DNA from 3 places in the Bacillus sp. JJ1521 genome. Region 3 is predicted to be linked to each of the others. Evidence: riboswitches for the same ligand, from Rfam matches in the RefSeq annotation. Region 3 holds a riboswitch; each other region holds the start of a gene.

Region 1 (11,524 bases), on a different contig from region 3:
TGTATGTTTCATTGTCCTTATCCTCTTCGCGTACAGCAAAGACATTAACATATGGTCGTGCTTGTTCACTTTCTGGATCGTCATATAATAGTGAATCTTTAAAATTCAACCCTGCTTGACCTGCAATCCCATTATTTATTAGAGATGCGGCAACATCCTTTAGTGCCTGTGCAGTTTGTTGAGAAACGACTGGGACGATTTCTAGTTTTTTCGGGTTCTTCGCAATATCATCTAGAGTTCCGTATATACCAACTCCATCTTTTAGCTCAATTAGTCCCGCAGCTTCTAATAAAAGTAAGCCTCTTCCAAGGTTTGCAGGGTCGTTTGAAATTGTTATTTGTGAACCCTCTGGTATGTCTGATATATTCTTGTATTTTTCAGAATAAATCCCTGTTGGGTTAATAGTCGTCGAAGCAATCGGAACAATAGTAAAACCATTCTCTACATTGGCTGGACCTAGAAATGCAATATGTTGGAAAGAATTCATGTCAATCTCTCCATTTGCTAAAGCATTATTAGGTTGAATGTAATCCGAAAACTCAACTAACTCAATTGTGATCCCTTTTTCATTTGCTTTTTCTTCTATAAGCTTCCAATAAGGTCCATCAGCACCTGTTACACCGATCTTTACTACCTCATTGGATTTTCCGGATGTAACATTGCACGCTGCAAGTATTGAAATAAAAACCACCATAGATACGAATAAAAGTAATCGCTTTTTCATTTACAAAACTCTCCCTTTTTTTAAATGTTATCTTCGTAAAAAGAATCTAGATAAAAAGTTCCCAGAAAACTGTGCGATTTGAACGAGTATTATTAAAACAATAACTGTGACAATCATTACCGATGTATCAAATCTCTGGTACCCATATGTCATGGCAAGGTCACCTAATCCACCACCTCCAACTGTTCCAGCCATTGCTGAGAAATCAACAAGCCCCACAGTAACAAAGGTGAGACCGAGAATAAGTGGACCTAATGTTTCAGGTATAAGTACGCCAAAAATTATTCTTATCGGGCTTGCACCCATAGCCTGTGCAGCTTCAATAATTCCCGGTTCAATCGAAACAAGATTACTCTCTACTATCCTAGCAACCGCAAAGCATGCAGCTATCGTCATAGGGAAAATAGCCGCTGCCGTTCCAATCGTAGTGCCCATTACTGCCCGAGTTAAGGGACTAAGTGCAACAAGCAAAATAATAAAAGGGATTGGACGAACAATATTCACTAATAAGTTAAGTACGAGAAATATATATTTATTTTCCAATATGTTCCCCTTACGTGTGACAAAAAAGAGCACTCCCATCGCTATACCAATAATGCTTGAGAAAATTAACGTAAAGATTACCATCAAAATCGTTTCTCCAGTTGCTTCCACAATACGGGGCCAAAATGTACTCCAATCAACTCTCATGGTTTATCACCTCCCTTACTTCAACAATTTGCTCAAGTTCAGTGATTACTTGCTGAATGAGAGGATCAGAGCCTTGAAATTCAACAATTAAACTACCAAATAATTGATCCTGTAACTCATTAATACTGCCGTATATAATATTGAAATCAATCCCATGCTTTCTCGTTACTCTTGACAGGATTGGCTGACTTGAAGCCCCACCTGTAAAAATCACTCGATACAAGTTTCCTGAATGGTTATTACGTAATTTCCCTAAGAGTTTGCTAGAAAGCTTATCGTTTAACACAGAACTGATAAAATTTTTCGTCGTCTTGGATTGTGGGTTTGAAAATATATCATAGACATTGCCTTCTTCAATCACCGACCCATTTTCCATCACAGCCACTCGATGACAAATACTTCGGATAACGTGCATTTCATGAGTAATCAGCAAAATGGTAATATTATACTCCTCATTAACCTTACGTAATAATTGAAGGATTTCTCCTGTTGTTTCAGGATCCAACGCAGAAGTTGCTTCATCACAAATCAAAATGTCTGGTGAAGTAGCAAGCGCTCTTGCAATGCCGACTCTTTGCTTTTGTCCGCCCGAGAGTTGCTCCGGATATTGCTCTGACTTATCTTGCAAACCTACAAACTGAAGTAATTCTTTAACACGGTTATCAATTTGTTCTTTTGGCAACTTCGCAAGTTTTAATGGATAAGCGATATTTCCATATACAGTACGCGAGTTGAAAAGATTAAAAGATTGAAAGATCATACCGATTTTCCTTCTCAGCTTCCGTAGCTCAACTTGAGAGAGACTAGATATTTCTGATTCGTTAACCAGCACTCTCCCTGAAGTTGGGCGTTCAAGTAAATTAACAAGTCGGAGCAATGTACTTTTCCCAGCCCCACTAAATCCAACCACCCCAAAGATTTCTCCTTTTGAAATAGTTAAAGAAACATCTTTTAACGCTTGAACCTCCTTCCCTTGCAAACCAAATACTTTATTTACTTCCTCAAACTTAATCAACTTAAAATCCTCCTTTCAGAAATAAACAAAAAAGGCACCTTTATCCAACATCATGTAAAGATGCATTGGATAAAGATACCTTTAGTTGTCTAATCGGCATACTTTTTTATTTTATATAGAAATATTTTTGAGAATCGGTTTTAGTTAGTAAACATCTCTTTTTATATCGAAAAAAAATAAAACCCCCTTCACTACAGAAGAGGGTTTAAATGTAACATTTAATCGTCTCTTCCTATCTTTCAAGCTCTATGCTTGCTGGATTTGGCACAGTACCTAATAGTCTGTTGCCGAGGCTTCAAAGGGCCAGTCCCTCCACCTCTCTGGATAAGAATTCACTAATAATTTAATTGTAATTAATAATTTACATGGAATGTCTTTGACTGTCAATAAGATTTTTATAAATTCTTTTTATTGTTTATTTAGGATACAAGTATATTTTGATACGAATAAGCATTGTAGTGGTCCCTTTTTCAGCCGAATCCTTATAAAAAATGACCTTTTTTAAAGATAAGGAAGAACCTTCGTTCCGAAGTCAGCATAATTATCAATGTGAAAATCGGCCTCAATATCTGGATTTTCAAAGGCAACGGTTTTGATTCCTAATTCTCTGGCTGGAATTAAATCCAGTTCGCGATCGCCAATCACTAGATCAATCGGATGATCCTTAATTACATGTTGATATGAAGCAGCATGTGGTTTTCGGGAAAAGCCCTCCTCCTCGACCGAAACAACCACCTTAAAGTAATGTAATAACTTAAATTTTTCCAGAAGGTAAAGTGTAGACTCCTTGTCGCGATGCGTGACAATAAAATTATCATCTGCAATTTGCAAAACCTCTTCTAAATGTTCAAACGGATGGCTATCAAAGGAATACTGATTGTATAATTTGATGTATTCCTCGCGCTGACTTTCTTCAATTTCATAATGCTGAAACGCCACTTTCGAGTTGACCTTGAGCCACTTTAGTACTTCCTTCGGATCCAGTTCCCTGCCGCTTAGATGAATAAAACCCTTGACCAGTGCTGGATAGGTGTTAAACAATGTTCCGTCAAAATCCCATAGAATATTAATGTGAATCCCTCTCTCTTTTACATAATTCATTCTATTATAAAGAAAGATACTTATAAAAAGAAAGCTAATAGATTTTTTATAAACCTCTCAATTTTCGACAAAAATATTGGTAATTCGACAAAAGCGGTTGACCTTTAATTAATAAACCTATAGAATTTTTACATATTTTAAAAAAATGAGGGTTCAGTATGAAAGATGTATTATTCAGGAAAAAAGATCTCAGGGAATTACTCGGAAAAAAGGGCGGTATCCAGCTTCAGCAAACGTTAGGGGCTTTTGACCTAATGCTGTTAGGAGTAGGTGCTATTGTCGGAACAGGTATATTCATCCTTCCTGGGACTGTCGCTGCGGGACACGCTGGACCAGGTATCATTTTTTCCTTTATTATAGCTGCCATTGTCTGTGCATTCGCCGCTATGTGTTATTCAGAATTTTCTTCATCCATACCGGTTACGGGTAGTGCATATACGTATGTGTACATTGTATTTGGAGAATTGGTCGCTTGGTTAGTTGGATGGGCTTTACTGTTAGAATATGGCTTAGCAGTTGCGGCGGTTGCAACTGGTTGGTCAGCTTATTTAAGTGCTTTGTTAGAGGGTTTTAATATAACCATTCCAAAGGCGATCTCTGGTTCCTTTAATCCAGTAGATGGAACTTATGTAAATGTACCAGCGATCGCCATTATTTTGGTAACAGCCTTTTTATTAACGCGTGGAATTAGAGAATCTACGAAGGTTAATATGATCATGGTATTTATCAAAGTAGGGGTTATTCTTTTATTTATAGGAGTAGGCATTTTTTATGTTGAGCCTGCTAATTGGCAACCAGTTATGCCCTTTGGAATGAATGGCGTTATTAGTGGGGCAGCCCTAGTTTTCTTTGCTTATCTTGGATTTGACGCTGTTTCGTCAGCTGCCGAAGAGGTAAAGAACCCACAACGTAATATGCCCATAGGTATTATTGGATCATTATTGATTTGTACAATTCTTTATGTAACTGTTTCGCTTGTTTTAACTGGGATGGTTTCATACACAGACCTAAATGTAAGTGATCCTGTTAGCTTCGTAATGCAGATGGTTCATCAAGATTGGGTGGCTGGCGTTATCTCACTTGGTGCAGTTGTCGGAATGATGACCGTTATACTTGTTATGTCATATGGGGGAACTAGACTTCTTTATGCGTTTGGCCGAGATGGATTGCTGCCGAAAAGTATGTATGAACTTAGTAAAAAATATAAAACGCCCGTTAAAAACACATGGGTATTTGCCGCACTTGTCGCTTTTTGTGCCGGCTTCATTCCGTTATCTAAGCTAGCAGAACTAGTAAACATGGGCACATTACTTGCATTTACAATCGTTTCAATCGGAGTTATTTACTTAAGAAAAAACAAGAGTATACCATCCAGTGGTTTTAAAGTACCATTCTTTCCAATCTTACCAATTATCTCGTTCTTATTATGTTTATTTTTAATGACTCAGCTTTCTGTCTTTACATGGATTGCAAGCGCAGTTTGGTTTGTATTCGGATTACTTTTCTACTTTGCTTATGGTAAAAACCATAGCTTAATGAATAAAGAATAAAAAATACAAAAAGTGAGCTTACGTTGTTATATCCCCGTAAGCTTATTTTTTTGATATAAAGAGGGCGAACTATACGTCCTTGTATAATCCTCTTACTCCGTTTAGATCATTCCACCCGAAAATTAATCTTTCTTATCTTCTCTCACTTCCTTATCCAAAGGTGCCACTATAAACGTTATAATAATTGATAGAACCACCATCATAAACGGTGCCACAAATATCATAAAATCATTCATTTTCATCTCTCCTATACATGATCGTCCCGTCTACCTGTCACATAGTCCTTATTGAATAAAAATAGATGGAGCAATAGATAAAGTGAAGGAATCAATAAACATAAACCGAGAACGAAAACAATCACTAAAGCAATCGCCATTTCGTGATTTGTAAAACTAGCATGGATTGTTAAATGTGGATATAACAAATATGGATAGTGTGAAAATCCATAAGCATAGAAGGCAAAGGCAAATTGAAAAATTAACAAGATAACAGCCAGGCCAAAGTTTCGTTTTTGCCAGACTAACCATACCGTGAATAAAAAAAGTATTCCAGAAACCGCGAATAGAGGCCACAAACCCACCATACTTTCAAAGTGCATTTCATTGTGTCCACGCATCTCAATAATGATTCCAATTGCTGTTATGATTAAAGGAACAGCCCAAATTAATGCATATTTCCTCATTAAATTACTTGCTTCTATGTCCTTTGCTCTCCATGCATACCAAGTTAAAAATACAGCTGAAATATAAAGAACCGCTGTTACACTTAATAAAACAATACTCCACGAAAGGGGACTCGTGTATAACGCCCAGTAATCGAGTTCGGGTTGGCCATTCACCATTTCAACAAAGCCACCTTCCGATAGTGTAAGAACTACTGAAAAAGAAGCAGGAATTAACAATCCCGAAACTCCATAAGCAAATGCATACCCTTTATGTCCTGCAGATCCATAAGATTCAAAAGCATAATAAGAACCACGAATAGCCAATAAAATGACAGAAATACTCACAGGAACTAAAAGGATCGTTCCATAATAAAAGGCCGTTTGTGGGAAAAAGCCAACAATTCCTACAAAGAAAAATACTAAGAATACGTTTGTGACTTCCCAAACAGGTGATAAGTAGCGTTTTATAATTTTCGTTAAAATGTGGGAACGATTCGTTAATAAACTATAAGCATTAAAAAAGCCTGCGCCAAAATCGATTGAAGCAACAATGACATAGCCAAATAAAAAAGTCCATAGTACGGTTAATCCTACTATCTCAAGGTTCATTATGCTTCACCTCTTTCAAATTCACGATCTTCAATTTCTTTTTCAATCGGATTCGAACGGAACATTCGCCTTAATACGATGACACTTCCAAAAGCTAACACCATATATAAAATACAGAAGAGCAGGAGCATTAAATCTACATTATCACTTGTTGTAGCGCCCTCTTCTGTTCGCATCAATCCTCTTAAAATCCATGGTTGTCTTCCAACTTCCGCTAGCCACCAACCTGCTTCAATGGCAATAACAGATAATGGACCTCCAGTAACCACAACCCACCTGAACCATTTACTTTTTATAAATGACCATCCTCGCGACTTTCCAACCACATACACAGCTGAAACAAGCACCAGTAACATCCCAATCGATACCATCGTATCAAATAGATAATGAATATAGAGAGGCGGAATTTCATCTTCAGGGAATTCATTTAATCCAATTACATCTGCAGTAGGATTGCTATGTGCTAAAATACTTAATGCATATGGTATACGAATCTCATACTTTATCTCTCCATCATCAAGTACACCAAACATTATAAGTGGCGCGCCCTCTTCTGTTTCAAAATGCCATTCAGCCGCTGCTAATTTTTCCGGCTGATATTCTGCTAAATATTTGCCCGAAAAGTCGCCTATGACGGCTGTAACAATTGAGAAAATCAGACCTAACTTCATTAATAAATAAAGTGCTTTTTTATGATAAATATGGTCTGAACCTTTAATTAACCGGAAAGCCGCAATAGATGCGAGTATAAAAGCCGATGTCATGTAAGCCGTAACTAACACATGTGCCACTTTTGTTGGCATTGCTGGGTTAAACATTGCAACTAGTGGCTGAATGTTTACTAACTCTCCATTTAACATTTCAAAACCTTGAGGAGCATTCATAAACGCATTTACGATGGTAATAAAAACCGCTGACATTGATGCCCCAACGGCAACTGGAACGAGAAGCAGCATATGCTTCTTCTGACTATCGAATCGATCCCAAGTATACAGATAGATTCCTAAAAAGATTGCCTCAAAAAAGAACGCAAATGTTTCCATAAATAAGGGTAAAGCAATGACTTGTCCGGCTAAGCTCATAAAGTTCGGCCATAATAGTGACAACTGTAATCCGATAGCAGTACCTGTAACAACCCCTACTGCAACGGTAATAACAAACCCTCTCGCCCAACGTCTTGCCAACAATATGTAATGCTCATCATTATTCTTATACCCGACCCACTGTGCAATCATAATCATTAATGGGATTCCGACCCCGATTGTGGCATAAATAATATGAAAGGATAATGTGAGTTCAGTTAGTACTCGACTCCAAAACACTGCTGACTCATTAACCAAAATAAGTCCCCCTTAGCTAATTGAATAACCTGCCCAAAATAGAGAGAAGCATGATGAATGCTACACTGAAACTTAAGTAAATGAGCCACTTTTCTTGTTTTTTATACATTGATGATTCGCTCCTTCAAGTGCATTATGCCCATTCTTTTATAATTGAACGTCAAGTTATGTTAAATATTACATTCATTCTTGTCGGAATTTTGACCAAATCTTTACTAAAAACAAAAAGACCCACATAAATGTTAGTTTTTCCCAACACTTTTATAGGTCATTCATTAATTCGATCTAAATCATATTCTGATTTTTAAACGTTCTCCACATTCCCCTAAAGGAATCCAGAATGTTTCTGACTCTGGGAAGACCTTAAGAATACCCTTTTCTATTGAAAGAGCTGCCTCAGTTGCGCTTAAACTTCCTTTAAATGAGTCAGGAGCTATTACAATCTTCATAAATTCAACCCCTCAAACAATGATTTTTGGTGTGGATTATAACAAAAATCAAAAAAGGGACTTATCCTCTGAAAAATCCCTTGAAATATAGACTATTCAATTGGAATACTAACTGGCGTAAGTGGCTTTTTTCCATCTAATACATTGATAATATTTTCAACCGCTAAATTGGCCATCTCAAGTCTTGTTTTTACTGTTGAACTTCCAACATGGGGTAAAGTAACAACATTAGGTAAGGTTAATAGAGGATGATCTACTGGTACTGGTTCCTCTTCAAAAACGTCTAGACCTGCTCCCCAAATCTTTCCTTTGACTAATGCGTCATATAACTCCACTTCATCGACAATTCCACCTCTGGCAGTATTAATAAGAATGGCGTTTTTTTTCATTAGCTGTAATTCGTTTTTACCAATAAAATGATGAACCTCCGGACTATATGGTATAAGAATGGAAACAAAGTCAGATTGCTGCAGCAGTGAATGCAGATCGCAATATTCAATACCTAATTCAGCTTCTTTGTCGACTTTACGTGTCCGGTTATAATAAATGACTCGCATATTGAATCCTTTAGTCCTCTTTACTAGAGCTTCAGCTATTCTTCCAAGTCCAATAATTCCAATGGTCGCTCCGTAAATTTCCTGACCAGTCATCTGCATAAGGGACCAAGCGCCCCATTCTCCACGTCTTAAATAGTTGGATGCTTCAGGTACTCTTCTTGCAGTGGCCATTAATAGAGCAAATGTCAAATCTGCTGTTGCTTCAGTTAAAACTCCTGGGGTGTTAGTAACAACGATTCCCTTTTGGGCAGCAGCATTTACGTCAATATTGTTATAACCTACTGCAATATTTGCAACAACCTTTAGATTCATAGCTTCATCAAATACTTCTTGATCAATTTTATCGGTTAATAGGCATATTAGCCCATCAACATCCTTTACTTCTTTTAATAAAATATCTCTTGGGACAATTGAATCCTCTTCCTGATACATTCTAACTTCGAAGCGTTCCGATAATTGACTAACTATTGCTTCTGGGAGCTTTCGGGTTATATATACTTTTGTCTTCAATGCTTTACCTCCAATCTTTCTTGGCTTATCTCGGCACATTGCGAGAAAAAAGGTTTAAGGGCAGGATACATATTGTTATGAACTTTATAAAGCTGGTGATAAGCACTCACTTGATTTTCTTCCGGTGTAATCCAACCAATGGTTTCATTTGAAATCACAGAAGTTGCTTCTTCATAAGATAAAAAATAACCAATAGCTTTTCCAGCTATGAGGCATGCACCTAAAACTGCAGTTTCCGGAATATTTTTGTGTTCAAACGTTTTGTTTAATACATTTGCTTTTATTTGGGACCATGCCCTGTTCTTGGAACCACCTCCAATTGACTGAATACTCATTGGGGCAATTTTATATTTAGTTTCAATAATTTCATAGATTTGTTTTAAGCCAAAGGAGCAACCTTCTAATATTGAGCGATACATATCCTCTTTTGAAGTATTCAAATCGATTCCTATAAAACTTCCTCTGGCATTTGGATCCCAAATTGGGGATCGCTCACCCTGCATATACGGCAAGAAATACACACCGTTTGATCCAATCGGAGATTTGTTTGCAAATTCATTCAATATTTCAATTTGATACCCTTCTGGTTTTAAAAAACGTTCATAAAACCATTGTATAGCAGCACCAGGAAAAGACATTGCTCCATGGGATAGCCATCTACCCTTGATAACATGGCATCTGTTTAAAAACCTGTTGTCCAACGCAAGAGTATTGTCCGAACAAACAGTTAAAACATTTGAGGTCCCTACTGACTCAAAAATAGTATTGGGTTGAACGTCAAGTGCAAGGGCAGAACAAGCCGTATCGGCTGCTCCCGCTACGATTGGCACTCGTTGTCCTTCTAAATTAGTATCAATCAAATTACCAATTACCAAGCTTGGATCACACACTGTAGGTAATTTTCCTAGACTTATTCCGATTTCTTCACAAATCTCTCGAGACCATTCATAGCTATTTATGTCGAATAAACCCGAAAAGGAAGCCTGGGTCCAATCCATTACAAACTCACCTGTCAGTTTATGAAGGATAAAAGTAGAGAGGGAGCCCCATTTAAATGTTTTTTCATATAGATTGGGCTCATTATTCTTAAACCACAAGTGAGTTGTAACTGTATACATCCCAAGTTCTAATCGATTTCCGGTAATTTGGAAGATCCGTTCTTTGCCTATGGCTGCATTTATCCATTCTGCCTCCTTTTTACTTCTTTGATCCAAATACATAATTCCGTTGTATAATGCATTTCCATCTGAATCCATAAAAACGGAGGAATTACAAAATGTAGAAAGAGAAATTGCATCTACACTTCCTTCAGCCTTAACCCTATTCCAAACTTTCGCTAGGTTGTTCTGTACAATCTCCCAAACTTCGTTTACATCTATTTCAACCCATCCATCCCTTGGAAATAGAAGAGAGTATGGTTGATACTCTAAGTATCCCCATACCCCTTCTTTATTCATTGCAGCCACTTTTACTCCACTTGTTCCAATATCAATTCCAATTACGTGAGACATATTAATCACCTTATCTATTAGGTATTGGCTCGTTAATTAACTCATTGTATAATTCAACAGCTTCTTTTACTGTACCATTCTCGTGAATGATATGTTTGAAAGATTGTACAACAGCTGTAGGATTGGGATTGTTCCATACAATTCTACCAAACGTGATACCAGTACCACCCGCATCGATTACGTCGTATACCATTTTAAAATAATCTTCAATGTTATTTCCTTTGTCTCCGCCTGCAACAACCACTTTAGCAGGAGTTGAAGATACTACTTTATGGAAACTTTCTGGATCACCAGTATATTTTGTTTTTACGATATCTACGCCTAATTCAGCACCAGCACGAACAGCATAGGCTACATGCTTCCAATTATTTTTCTCTTCCTCTGGGATTTGGTTTCCTCTAGGATAAATGTGAGCTATCATCGGAATTCCATAAGAGGCAGCCCTTCCAGCAGCTATACCTAAGTTTCTTAATTGTTCTGGCTGATCATCCCCACCTACAATGCATCCCATTGATACTGCATCAGCACCTAATTGAATTCCTTCTTCTACTTCCGTAACCCAAGCATCATAATTTGGTTGCCAAGGTGAAAAAGTTGATAGCTTTAGTATCAAACCAGCTTTTCCTACATGAGGGCGGAAACAAAGATTAGCAATTCCTTTATGCATTGTAATAGCATCGGGACCACCAGCGACAATTTCACTTACCTTACGTTCGATTGGCATAAGTTCTTCAAAAATACCTCTTGCCATTGCCTGGTCCACCGCAACTGCCAGTAGTTTACCTGATTTTTGATTAAATAATC
Region 2 (7,400 bases), on a different contig from region 3:
AAATTTTACAACCATTATTCTGTCTGTCCTATTTATTGGGGTAGGTTCTGCGGTTTTTCATCCCGAAGGCTCCCGCGTTGCCTATATGGCAGCTGGTGATCGCCGTGGATTGGCACAATCCATTTATCAGGTTGGCGGAAACTCAGGTCAGGCACTTGCGCCAGTTATTACCGCATTAATTCTTGTTCCACTTGGGCAATTTGGGGCAATTTGGTTTTCGTTAGTTGCAGCACTTGCGGTTGGCTTGCTTGTGTATATCGCAGGCTGGTATGCTCGTACCCTTAAAACAGTTAAGATTCAAAAAAAGGTGAAGAAAGCTATTTCCGCTGCACCACGAAACATGAAAGCTATTAAACTAGCATTAATTATAATTGTCCTATTCATTTTTGCGCGCACATGGTATATGTCAAGCATCACAAACTTTTACTCTTTTTATGTCATTGAAAAATATGGATATACTATTTCACAATCACAGATTTATATTTTCCTATTTTTAGCATCTGGTGCTCTAGGAACCTTTTTTGGAGGACCACTTGCTGATAAATTTGGAAGACGAAACGTTATTCTCGCTTCACTATTGGGAACAGCACCTTTAGCCCTCATCTTGCCGTTTGTTGGACCACGTATGGCGATCGTGCTAGTGACAGTAATTGGATTTATCCTATTATCAAGCTTCTCTGTTACTGTTGTGTACGCACAAGAACTGATGCCGGGTAAAATCGGGATGATGTCAGGGTTAACCGTAGGTCTTGCCTTTGGTATGGGGGGAATCGGTGGTGTTGCGATTGGTTCGATCATTGATGCAATCGGATTGACACCTACTATTATTATGATGGGCTTCCTTCCATTGCTCGGTTGTATAGCCTTCCTATTGCCATCTGATCAGAAGGTGAATGAATGGAATAATGCATGATGTGATTAGGGAGGGCGCTTTGCGTCCTTTTTTTGTTTAGTTCCTCTTAATTAACATAAAAAAATAAACAATCCACCTAGATGAATTGTTTGAGTTGACCATTTATGATTTGTAGCTGACCTTTTGAAGTGCGAAAAATAACATGACTCTCTTTAAAAACTGACGAAAAAGTGAATGGTTTCGTTCTGCTGCTTCTGCTCGTTGATAGATATTTATAAGTTCATCAAGTTCTTGACTACATTCAATTGTTTCATTACTTGTAAACCCCGTACTATTAGCGATTGTGATCATTTCTTCTCTTTTTCTATTAATTTCGTCTAATAGCATCTGTTTGTAATCAACACGACTGGTTTCCAAAACTTCCACTCCTTTATTCTCACGTTAGAAGATTCTAACGCCGCATACAACTAACGTATGCTAACCAATACTACCTTTGGTGCATTTTGAGTTGCTACTCTATGAATTATTACAAAATCTACTATTTATGTAAATAGATTCGCAAAATTAGACATTTTTTTCTTAAAAAATTTTACTAAATTGTGTACGTAAACGCTTCCATTAAGTAAACCAATCCTTTTCGACAACATGAATAATACATAAATCGACAAAAGTTTTACTAAAAAAACCTATAGGTAGTATTCCTATAGGTCTAATACAATTATTTAATTCGGTCAATATGGGTAACGCGGAATTCCTTCGCTTCTAGTTTCTGTTTGATATTCTTTATTTTTTCCTCGCCAAGTGAACTTGGTAGATTTAAAATAATTCGGCGGAGGTATTTTTCACCATTATCAAGTGTAAGCATGCCGTCAATATTAATATCACGAATGAGGGATACAAGTTCCTTGATTGCCCCTTTATGCTCAATAGTGGCAATTGTTAACGTATATCCACCTGTTTTCATACCAAAAGAATCCTCAAGTACATCCATTACATTAGCATGTGTGATGATCCCTTGAAACTCTTTATCAGCATCTAACACCGCAATAAACGGCAAGCGTCGAATCGTTAAAAATGTCTTAAAAAATGAATCCTCCTCGTAAACGAATGCATCCTTGCTTTCAACAAGTGTTGATATTTTCGCATTTGCTTCTCCATCTTTTTCATATAAATACTCTAAAATATCAACCTTATAAATTAACCCTTCAAATCCTGTGCCATCTTTTGATAATACTGGCACTGAGCGAAAGCCTGTTTCATTTAAAAATTGAAGGGCCTGTTGAACGGTAAATTTATCATCACAATATTTTACATCCGATTTTTGAACAAAATTATAGCGAATTTTCATTTTCCCCACTCCTCAATCATATAGAATAATTCTTTATCACCTTTATTATATGCGACGAAAAGTATGTATTCCAATGAACAAAAATGTAACATATTTACCGTTACATGTAAAGAATATTCTCAATATTTTGATATAAAAAGGACTTTATGGAAAATCTCCACAAAGTCCCTTCATCCCAATTTAGTTTTGAGCAAATTCTGGATCTTTGAATGGATGTGCCACCCAACCAGCTGGGTCAATAAATAAACGTACGGCAACCACTTCACGGTCATCCATAAGCGTGAAGAAGTGTGGAGTTTCAACAGGTACAGAAATAACATCACCTGCTTCAAGCTCTACATCAAAGTAGCCATTGTCGCCACTTCCTTTAATAATAAAAATACCATGTCCAGCTACGATTGCACGTACTTCATCTTCTGTGTGAACATGTACTTGTTCAAATTTCTTTAAAAGTTCATCCAGATTTGGAGTTGCATCGGATAATGCAATAACATCCCATTTTTGATAACCATTACGTGCCCCAAGAGATTTGATTTCTTCTTCATAAATAGATAGGATTTGCTCTTTTTGTTCATCATTGATTTTGCAGTTTCCTCTTAATTCTGCAGGTAGTTTGCTAGTGTCCCAGTGCTCATAAAGGACACCTTGTTCTTGTAGGAATTCTGCTACCTTTTCTTGACCTTCTAATCTTTCACCTGTATTACGGAATTTAATATTTGCCATTTTCTCCACCTCGTATTTTTTATGTTAAGCCCTTATTAGCAAAGGATTTAATGCTAATAATTTCAAATGATAGCTAAAAAGGAATTCATATGCCTCTAGATGTTTTTTGGCATCAAAAGCATTTTTAGCCCAGACTGTGATGCCGTGATTTCGAATAAGGACTGCACCAAAGTCACCGTTCACATGCTTACTAAAGTTTCGAGCAAGTGTCGGGATATCAGCGTCATTTTTAATGATTGGAATTCGTATTTCCGCATCTTCTTCCCATAATCCGAGCGCTTTAATAATTTCCTGACCTTTGAAAACTACCTCGCCCTTATCGGCATATAATTCAGAAATGACATTGTTATCAACGGTATGAACATGGAAGCTGCAGCCTCCATTTGTTTTGTTATAGATTTCAACATGTAAAAGTGTTTCTGCTGAGGGCTTTAAATGGGTTGGAGTAACAGGTAATCCCGCCCCATCTACTAATAAAAAGTCCTCATCGGTTCTTTTTTTCTTATCCTTGCCACTGGCAGTTACAAGGAAGGTGGTCGGATTATCGGATACCTTGATTGCTAGATTTCCACTTGTCCCCATGAACCAATCGCGACTTGCGAGTTCATCCTTTATATCCGCAAGCTCTGTCCATTGCTTGACCTTAAGCATTAGCCAAAACCTCCTTTTTCAATATCTTAATGACATCAAAGAAGGAATGAAAGGATGAATGTTCAATTCCCAATTCTTCGCATTTTTCAATTAAGAAATCCCTTGCAATTACCTTATCCGCAAGCTTTGCTGCCTGAAGGTCGGTAATCGAGTCGCCAATCACGATTTTATAAACATCTTGATTTGAAAGCTTACGTATCAAGGTTGGCTTACAGCAGCCACACTCATTTGTGCACTCAGCATCACACGTATATGGCCATAAAATATCAATTCTTTCATTCGAAAAATCCGATTTATTGCAGTAAATTTGCTCTTTTGCAATGAGACCTTCAAGCAATGGCTCAACAAAAAAATCAATTCCTCCACTTACGACGTAAAGCGGAATTCCTTGTTCCTTCGTAAAAGCTACAAACTCTTTGAATCCATCTCGAATTTCAGCGTGGTTAAGGATGTAATCGGTAATCTCTCCCCTCCAACCTGAAGGTAAAAGAGAAAACATTTTACTTACACCCTTTTGGATCGGAATTTCCTGTGAGAGCACTTGATCCTTGATCTTCTCCCATTCTGGTGGGGCAAATTTTTTCATAATGGCTATAATGTTGTCTGTATTTGTGATTGTTCCATCAAAATCACAGAAGATAAATGGTTTGTTCATCGCTATACCTCTTTGTATCCCCATAATTCAATTGCTGTTTTAAGCTCTGGGCTATTTTGTGCAAATTCGACAAGTGTCTTCCCTTTAAGGACTGCTTCGACCGCCGCATTAAAGGCTTTTCCTCCACCAATGGCACCGTCCGGATGTCCGTGAACGCCACCACCTGCATTAATTACACTATCTTTTCCAAAATCATTAATGAGCAGTGGCACTAAGCCTGGATGAATCCCAGCGGATGGAACCGGAAACGAAGCTTTAAATGATTCATCTGGTTTTGTTAATTCAGCTGCTATCGCCAGGGTTTGCTCTCTTTCAAGTGCAACACTACCATATGGTGATGGGAACAAGACAAGGTCTGCTCCTGCATATCTCAGTAGTTTTCCAAGCAGCAATTGGTTTGAAAACCCGTAAAATTCGGACGGTGTCAGCGTTCCACTTACAGCTGGATGAGCCATAATCGGGACTGAAATTTCCGGATCTTCTGCTAAGCTTTGAAGAACATCAAGCCCATATGCAAATACGTTAAACAATAATAAGTCAGCTCCAAGCTCTACTGCCTTCCTTGCTTTTTCCTTTAATTCAAATGTTCGACCGGTTAAATTCACAGCATAAAGGGCGCGATGTCCGGTTTCAGTATAAACGTCCTCAAGCACTTTTTTGCCTTCTATAATTCGAGTTTCATAAGGTGTTAAAGGATTTTCAAAAAGGATTTCATCATCCTTGATGATATTGACACCACCAAGTGCCTGTTCACGAAGCTGCTCTTTTAGATACTCAATATCTCTTCCGATTACTCCTTTAAAAATGCTCATCACTAGCGGTCTATCAAACACTCCTAGTTTTTCACGGATTCCACTCATCCCAAATTTTGGTCCTGGAAATGAAGCTTTCAATTCATTTGAAAACTCTAAATCTAGTAATTTTACCTCTCCATCAAGGGAAAGCTTCCCGAAGGTAGTCGTTAAAATGGCTGGTAGATCAGCACTAAAATTTGCGCTTGGGTAAGAAATTTTGATAATTCCTTTTTTTACTTGCTTCCCTAGATATTGACTTGCTCGTTGGTTCTCATCAACTTGCTCAACACTTACTACTCTTCCCTTATGATTTTTTAGTTGTTCCTGCTCAAGTTTTGGTAAATTCGTCCAAGAGCCGATCGTTAAGCCAAGGGCGATACCTTCAGCCTTTTTCTCGAAGTTGTCACTCGTGTCATGTACCAAATATGTAGCAATCACTTCACTCATGTTTAAACCCTCATTTCTAAAAATAAAAAACCCCTTCATTTAAGAAGAGGTTAGCAAACTAACATCTTCTTATCTCTCAGCTTAACGCTGCAAGAATTAGCACCGTGCTTACGAATGTAAGTCGGTTGCCGGGCTTCACTGGGCTAGTCCCTCCGCCTGCTCTTAATAAGAAAATAGATTTTATTTGATGTTGAGCCTCATTTTAAAACTCGCTCAACCATTATTTATATATGAAGCTGAATTTAATTAGGATTATGACAGGATTTTTTTTTCTTGTCAAACGTTTTTTAACTTTTGAACAAGTTTAACTTTTTAATCCGGTTTGCGGCTTCAATCAATCTTTCTTCGTCGGTTAAAAGACCAACTCGGACATAGCGGTCACCATATTCGCCGAAGCCGATTCCTGGTGCAACTGCAACATGAGCTTTTTCTAGTAAAAGATCTGCGAAGCTCACAGATGTATATCCTTCAGGTACTGGTAGCCAAGCAAAAAAGGAGCCTGCAGGCGCTTTTACGTCCCAACCAATGTCTTTAAGTGCACTGATGAATGCGTTACGTCTTGATTCGTACTTGTCCACTAGTCCTTTCACACATTCCTGCGACTCCGTTAGCGCTGCCGCTGCTGCCGCTTGAATAGGACTGAACAAACTAACATACATATGGTCTTGAATTAGATTTAGGGCTTCAATTACGCTCGGGTTTCCAACCGCAAAACCAACTCTCCAGCCCGCCATGTTATATGTCTTTGATTGTGTGTAGATCTCAATCCCGATATCCTTAGCACCATCCATTTCTAAGAAACTAATTGGTTTTTTCCCTTCAAATCCAATCGCACCATATGCAAAATCATGGACGACACAAATCTCATGCTCTTTTGCAAAAGTGATTGTTTCTTCAAAAAATTCTTTTGTCGCCACCGCTCCGGTTGGATTATTGGGATAATTCAAAAACATAACTTTTGCTTTTTCAAGCTTCTCCGAATCAATTTCTGAGTAATCAGGTAAAAAAGCATTTTGCTCTTTTAAGGGCATATATGCCATTTCTGCGCGAGCAAGTTCAACACCTGACCAATAATCCGGGTAACCAGGATCTGGTACCAATGCTATATCCCCTGGATTTAAGAGGCATTGTGGAATTTCAACTAATCCAGCCTTCCCGCCAAATAGAATTGCGACCTCCGTTTCCGGATCCAGTTCAACACCGTATTCACGTTGATAAAATTCTGCTGCTGCTTTCTTCATGAAAGAATGTCCGCGAAACGGAGAATATTTATGAAATTTCGGCTGATCTGGATTTCCCTGCCCTAAATTTATGACATCGTTTCCCTCGGCAACGACTTTGTTCACCTTTGCAACAAGTGAAGCGAAGAACTGTTTCGGTAAATTTTGTAGGATTTCAGATTGTTCGAAATTTTTCATGTGTACACCTTCTTCAAAATACTTGAAATACTAGTCTATAATCATATATTGTTACTTGTAAAGTATCATTTCACAGGAGGACTCCAAATGAATCTAAAAATTGCATGTATTCAGTATGATATTCAATTCGGAAAACCGCAAGAAAATTTTAACCTAATTTCTAAAGAGATTGATAAAACAATGGCTCAAGATGAACCCGATATCATTATCCTACCAGAGCTTTGGTCAACTGGATATGACTTAACAAGATTAGATGAAATTGCCGATGATAACGGGGATGAAACGAAAGCATTTATAAAAAACGTAGCAAAACAATATTCAGTTAATATAGTAGCCGGCTCTATTGCCAAAAAGACCGAACAAGGTGTGACAAACACGATGTTTATCTTTAATCGTGAAGGAGAAATGGTCAGTGAATACAGTAAGCTTCATCTATTCCAGCTCATGGATGAGCATTTGTATTTACAAGCTGGGGAAACCAAAGGGGATTTCACCATTGAAAATGTACCAG
Region 3 (5,686 bases):
CCTAATTAATTTGTGTTCAAAAAGGAGGATGAAGAGGACCGAGAATTTCAAGGCGGTGCAGCTTTGAGTACCGGAACGTCTGCAGTTAATACGTGAGGAACGGAGAAGCAAGCCAACGCAGAAATTCGATGCGTCATATTCACCGCACTTTTTGAACAACCTATTTTGAAACTTTTTCTGCAATACTTGTGTTAACAAGTGTACTGTAGTCAATTCTCTTCGGTAATTCACCAGCTTCATCCATTATGTCCTGTAGGTTGTTCCAGGCTTCTTCTGATAAAACAGGGTTTGTAGCGTATGAACCTTGGTTCTTGTATCGTTCAATTGATGATGTGATTAAATCCAGTGGTGTATCTGGGAAGAATTCTTGAACGGACTTTGCAATTTCTTCTGGGCTATGTGAATCGACCCATTGTTGTGCTTTATATACGGCACGTGTGAATTTCTCAACAGCATCACCGTTCTCATCAATAAAGCTTTGCTTTGTCATAAATGATGTATATGGTACCTTGCCAGATTCTTCACCGAAAGAAGCGACAATATAGCCACGACCTTCTTTTTCAAATAAACTAGCAGTAGGTTCAAATAATTGGACGAACTCACCTGTACCAGAAGCAAAAGCACTTGAAATATTTGCGAAATCAATGTTTTGAATGAGATTTAAATCGAATTGTGGGTCAATAGCATGCTTCTTTAATACAAATTCCCCAACCATTTGAGGCATTCCACCTTTACGTTGGCCAAGGAATGTACTATCTTTAATTTGGTCCCAGCTAAAGTTTTCAATATTTTCTCTAGCGACTAAAAACGTACCGTCCGTTTGGGTAAGAGCTGCGAAGTTAATAACAGGGTCGGTTGAGCCTTGTGCTTCCACATAAATGGATGTTTCAGAACCAACCAAGGCCACATCGGCACCACCAGAGATTAACGCGGTCATTGTTTTATCTCCACCTGGTACGGTTGTTAATTCAATCTCTAAGCCCTCTTCTTCAAAAAATCCTTCTGTAATGGCCACATACTGAGGTGCGTAAAACACAGAACGTGTTACCTCGGCAATTCTGATTTTTTGAACTTGGTCATTATTACAAGCTGCTAATGGAATAATAAGCAATAATGCAAAAATGCTAGCAAATAAACGACGCATATAATCATTCCTCCTTGACAGTTGATCTGTCTGCATTTGTCATTTCTAAGATAGATTATGAAACGTTACAAAAATGTGTGAATGCCTATTTTTTCTTTTTAAAAGAAGGGTTTATATAAAGTTTTCGAAAATAATGTTGTAGAGAGGATGGGGAAAATGGTGGATGGCACAATTATTGAAAAGCAGAGATTTCCGTCACCTAGTTCTAAAATTGATCTTTATTTAATTACATATTTGAGCAAAGGATTGAAAATAAAAGGCTATCTTGCTGAACCAAAGGAAGAAGGAGTATACGACGGTTTTTTATATTTGCGCGGTGGAATTAAAAATGTAGGTAAGGTTCGAATTGGTCGAATCGTTCAATTTGCCTCGGAGGGCTTTGTAGTAATGGCACCTTTTTATCGAGGCAATCAAGGGGGAGAGGGGAATGAGGATTTCGGAGGACAAGATAGATATGATGCTTTCTCTGCGGTAAAAGTGTTGGAAGATCATGAAAAAGTGAATCCAAATCGCATTCATGTCTTTGGTTTCTCGCGGGGAGGGGTGATGGCTCTCCTTACCGCCATTCATCAACCTCAAGTTTGTTCGGTCGTCTCATGGGCAGGTGTAAGTGATTTAAGCTTAACGTATGTGGAGCGAAATGATATGAGGAGGATGTTGAAGCGGGTCATCGGAGGAACTCCAACTAAATATCCGGAACGTTATAAGTGGAGAACTCCATTATATGAAATTGAAAAACTGGAAGCTCCACTACTTATAATTCATGGTGAAAAAGATGAAAATGTATCTGTCGAACACGCTTATCGACTTGAAAAAAGAGTAAGAGAACTTGGAAAAGAGCTAGAAAGCTGGTATTTTCCTCAATACACTCATTATTTTCCACCATATGACAACCGGGAAACAGTGAGACGGCTAACGGAATGGATGAAGACAAGGGAAACAAAAAAACTCGAGGGATGATTCCTCGAGTTTTTCCTATAAGATTAAAATTAGATTCTTGGTCCGCCCAATAATTCAATTTCATCTGGAACATTGGAGAACTTTTTAAAGTTTTCTTTAAATTTTACAGCCAATTCTTTTGCTTTTACATAGTACGTACTTTGATCTGCCCATGTTTTTGCAGGTTGCAGCACATCGTCAGGAACACCTGGAATGTGAATTGGAATTTCTAAGCCGAAAATATCATTTTTCACTGTTTCTGCATGAGTTAGTTCACCTTCTAAAGCTGCTTGAACCATTGCTCTTGTGTAAGACAGTTTCATGCGGCTTCCTACACCATACTCTCCGCCAGTCCAACCTGTATTAACTAAAAATACTTGAACATTATGCTCGTCAATTTTTCTTCCTAGCATTTCAGCATACTCTGTTGCAGCAAGTGGAAGGAAAGGCGAGCCAAAGCAAGTTGAGAATGTTGCTTCTGGTGATGTAACTCCACGCTCTGTTCCTGCAAGCTTACTTGTGTAGCCACTTAAGAAATGGTACATTGCTTGTTCTTTTGTTAGTTTACTAATAGGAGGGAGCACACCGAAAGCATCTGCTGTAAGGAATACGATTGTATTTGGGTGACCAGCGATGCTAGGCACAATAATATTATCAATATTATCAATTTGATAAGCGGCTCTTGTATTTTCAGTTAATGAATTGTCATCATAATCTGCAATTCTTGATTCTTCATCAACAATTACATTTTCTAAAACTGAACCAAAGCGAATCGCATCAAAAATTTGTGGTTCCTTCTCACGTGATAGATTGATGGTTTTCGCATAGCAGCCACCCTCAATATTAAACACACCTGAGCTAGCCCAACCGTGCTCGTCATCCCCAATTAGACGACGTTTTGGGTCAGCAGAAAGAGTTGTTTTTCCTGTTCCAGATAGACCGAAGAAAAGCGCAACATCTCCTTCTTGCCCGACATTAGAGGAGCAGTGCATGGAAAGAATATTTTGCTCAGGCAATACATAGTTCATCACAGAGAAAATTGATTTTTTAATTTCACCGGCATATTCAGTTCCTCCGATTAAAACAGTTCGTTTTTCAAAGGAAATAATAATGAAAGTTTCCGAGTTTGTACCGTCTACCTCAGGATCTGCTTTGAAATTTGGTGCACTAATTACGGTAAATTCAGGTTGATGTGTTTTTAAATCATCGCCAGTTGGTCGAACAAACATTTGTTGTGAAAATAGATTATGCCACGCATATTCGTTTATCACTTGGATTGGCATACGTACTTTTTTATCAGCACCTGCATACCCATTAAACACAAAAATTTCATCTTTTTCTTTTAAGTATGATAGCACCTTTACGTAAAGGTTTTCAAAAACTGCTTCAGAAATTGGCTTGTTTACCTTACCCCAATCAATCCTATCTTTAGTAGAAGCTTCTTCAACGATATATTTATCCTCTGGTGATCTTCCTGTGTATTTCCCGGTTGTTGCACGTACAGCCCCAGTCGAAGTAAGGATTCCCTCTTGTCTAGCTAGTACTTTTTCAACTAAAATAGGAACAGATAGGTTATGAAGTGCATTTTTTCCATTCACTAATTCTAATAGCTGCTCATTTGAAACTTCAACTGAATTCATGTAAAACCATCCTTTATCTTTTTTATATTTTTCATTTCTTAATAATCTAAAATTTACAATTAGTATAACACATTGATAAAAATAGTCTATACTATTTAACGTATTTTACGTAACTATCTTTAAAAAGTGCGTACAGTTTCTAAAATGGTCCTTTATAATCCATTCTTTATAGAAATTTGTTTATTTTGTGAAATAAAGTATGACACACTTCCTTATCCATTTTTTTCGAATTTTGGTTGACACGAAATGGATGACTGCGTTATGATAATTCCTTGAACGGATACTCTCTTATCCCGAGCTGGCGGAGGGACAGGCCCAATGAAACCCGGCAACCATTACTTTTTTTTACATATCAAATGTGCGATTGTGAAACCTATACATAGGTAGGTCTTCCGTTTGATAAAAAGTGATAAGGTGCTAACCTGAGCAAGGCATGACCTTGATCGATAAGAGTGAAAGGCGAGATAAATGACAAAACCTTTCCTCAAAAAAGTAGAGGAAGGTTTTTTTTATTTCTTTAATGGGAACTATTCATGGTTTTAATAATGTTACTTAAGCGTTTAAATGTGTTCACCACAGATAACTAATCAGTATAGGATAGAAAATCGTGAAGGTAACAATACTAAGGGAATGAGTACCGTATCAATGAATGTCAGAATTTGAAGTGAATTGAATTCTGAATCGAAAAAGGAGGAAGCGTTTGTGACAACAAGACGCCGTTTATTTACTTCTGAGTCTGTTACGGAAGGACATCCAGATAAAATCTGTGACCAGATTTCAGATTCTATTTTAGATGCCATCTTAGCAAATGATGCAAATGCACGCGTAGCGTGTGAAACTTCTGTTACAACAGGTCTTGTACTTGTTGCGGGAGAAATTACAACATCTACATATGTAGATATCCCAAAGATTGTCCGTGAAACGATTAAAGGAATTGGTTACACTCGTGCAAAATACGGATTTGACTACGAAACATGTGCAGTATTAACATCAATCGATGAGCAATCTCCGGATATTGCGATGGGGGTTGACCAAGCGTTAGAAGCTCGTGAAGGTCAAATGACAGACGAGCAAATCGAAGCAATTGGTGCAGGGGACCAAGGCTTAATGTTCGGGTATGCTTGTAATGAAACAAAAGAGTTAATGCCTCTACCGATTTCATTAGCTCATAAGCTTGCACGCCGATTAACAAAAGTTCGTAAAGATGAGATTCTTCCATACTTGCGTCCAGATGGAAAAACGCAAGTGACCGTTGAATATGATGAGAATAATAATCCTGTTCGTATTGATACAATTGTTATTTCGACTCAGCACCATCATGAAATCTCATTAGAACAAATCCAACGAAATCTGAAAGAACATGTCATCAATCCAGTTGTTCCAAGTGAACTAATTGATGAAAATACGAAATACTTTATTAATCCAACTGGCCGTTTCGTAATTGGAGGACCACAAGGAGATGCTGGCTTAACTGGCCGTAAAATTATTGTTGATACGTATGGTGGTTATGCACGCCATGGCGGTGGCGCATTCTCAGGTAAGGATCCAACTAAGGTTGACCGCTCTGCTGCATATGCTGCACGTTATGTTGCAAAAAATATCGTTGCTGCTGGATTGGCTGATAGATGTGAAGTACAGCTTGCATATGCAATCGGTGTAGCGCAGCCAGTTTCTATTTCTGTTGACACTTTTGGTACTGGAACAGTATCTGAGGATGTCCTTGTTGAATTGGTTCGAAACCATTTTGATTTGCGTCCAGCTGGAATTATTAATATGTTGGATCTTCGTCGTCCAATTTATAAGCAAACTGCTGCATATGGTCATTTTGGTAGAAACGATCTAGATTTACCATGGGAGCGTACAGACAAAGCAGAAACACTTAAAGCAGAAGCTGCAAAATAAGATAGAAAAAGCTCGCCAGTTTGGCGAGCTTTTTGTGTATAATTAGTTTTCGCTGTCTAGC

What was found. Region 3 has a riboswitch for S-adenosylmethionine ahead of metK (methionine adenosyltransferase). Riboswitches for the same ligand answer to the same signal wherever they lie in the genome.
Region 1: linked by a shared signal. The riboswitch ahead of V7147_RS15915 (methionine ABC transporter ATP-binding protein) and the one ahead of metK (methionine adenosyltransferase) in region 3 are both predicted to bind S-adenosylmethionine.
Region 2: linked by a shared signal. The riboswitch ahead of mtnW (2,3-diketo-5-methylthiopentyl-1-phosphate enolase) and the one ahead of metK (methionine adenosyltransferase) in region 3 are both predicted to bind S-adenosylmethionine.

Annotation. Positions count from the first base shown of each region.
Region 1 covers NZ_JBALOX010000115.1:80-11,603, reverse strand. Annotated here, with positions in the region: gene V7147_RS15925 (MetQ/NlpA family ABC transporter substrate-binding protein) at 1-724, opposite strand, end outside; gene V7147_RS15920 (methionine ABC transporter permease) at 752-1,414, opposite strand; gene V7147_RS15915 (methionine ABC transporter ATP-binding protein) at 1,404-2,429, opposite strand; SAM riboswitch class I at 2,659-2,760, opposite strand; gene V7147_RS15910 (HAD-IA family hydrolase) at 2,931-3,530, opposite strand; gene V7147_RS15905 (APC family permease) at 3,689-5,080, shown strand; gene cydS (cytochrome bd oxidase small subunit CydS) at 5,203-5,316, opposite strand; gene V7147_RS15900 (cytochrome d ubiquinol oxidase subunit II) at 5,328-6,353, opposite strand; gene V7147_RS15895 (cytochrome ubiquinol oxidase subunit I) at 6,353-7,693, opposite strand; gene V7147_RS15890 (glycerate kinase) at 7,984-8,142, opposite strand; gene V7147_RS15885 (2-hydroxyacid dehydrogenase) at 8,235-9,209, opposite strand; gene V7147_RS15880 (xylulokinase) at 9,206-10,720, opposite strand; partial or broken gene V7147_RS15875 (class I fructose-bisphosphate aldolase) at 10,731-11,524, opposite strand, start outside.
Region 2 covers NZ_JBALOX010000105.1:3,658-11,057, reverse strand. Annotated here, with positions in the region: gene V7147_RS15235 (MFS transporter) at 1-913, shown strand, start outside; gene V7147_RS15230 (aspartyl-phosphate phosphatase Spo0E family protein) at 1,016-1,270, opposite strand; gene cbpA (cyclic di-AMP binding protein CbpA) at 1,572-2,201, opposite strand; gene V7147_RS15220 (1,2-dihydroxy-3-keto-5-methylthiopentene dioxygenase) at 2,382-2,924, opposite strand; gene V7147_RS15215 (methylthioribulose 1-phosphate dehydratase) at 2,949-3,575, opposite strand; gene V7147_RS15210 (2-hydroxy-3-keto-5-methylthiopentenyl-1-phosphate phosphatase) at 3,568-4,230, opposite strand; gene mtnW (2,3-diketo-5-methylthiopentyl-1-phosphate enolase) at 4,233-5,471, opposite strand; SAM riboswitch class I at 5,538-5,643, opposite strand; gene V7147_RS15200 (pyridoxal phosphate-dependent aminotransferase) at 5,759-6,889, opposite strand; gene V7147_RS15195 (carbon-nitrogen family hydrolase) at 6,977-7,400, shown strand, end outside.
Region 3 covers NZ_JBALOX010000142.1:13,044-18,729, reverse strand. Annotated here, with positions in the region: gene V7147_RS18340 (ABC transporter substrate-binding protein) at 161-1,144, opposite strand; gene V7147_RS18335 (alpha/beta hydrolase family protein) at 1,304-2,104, shown strand; gene pckA (phosphoenolpyruvate carboxykinase (ATP)) at 2,134-3,723, opposite strand; SAM riboswitch class I at 4,009-4,176, shown strand; gene metK (methionine adenosyltransferase) at 4,426-5,625, shown strand.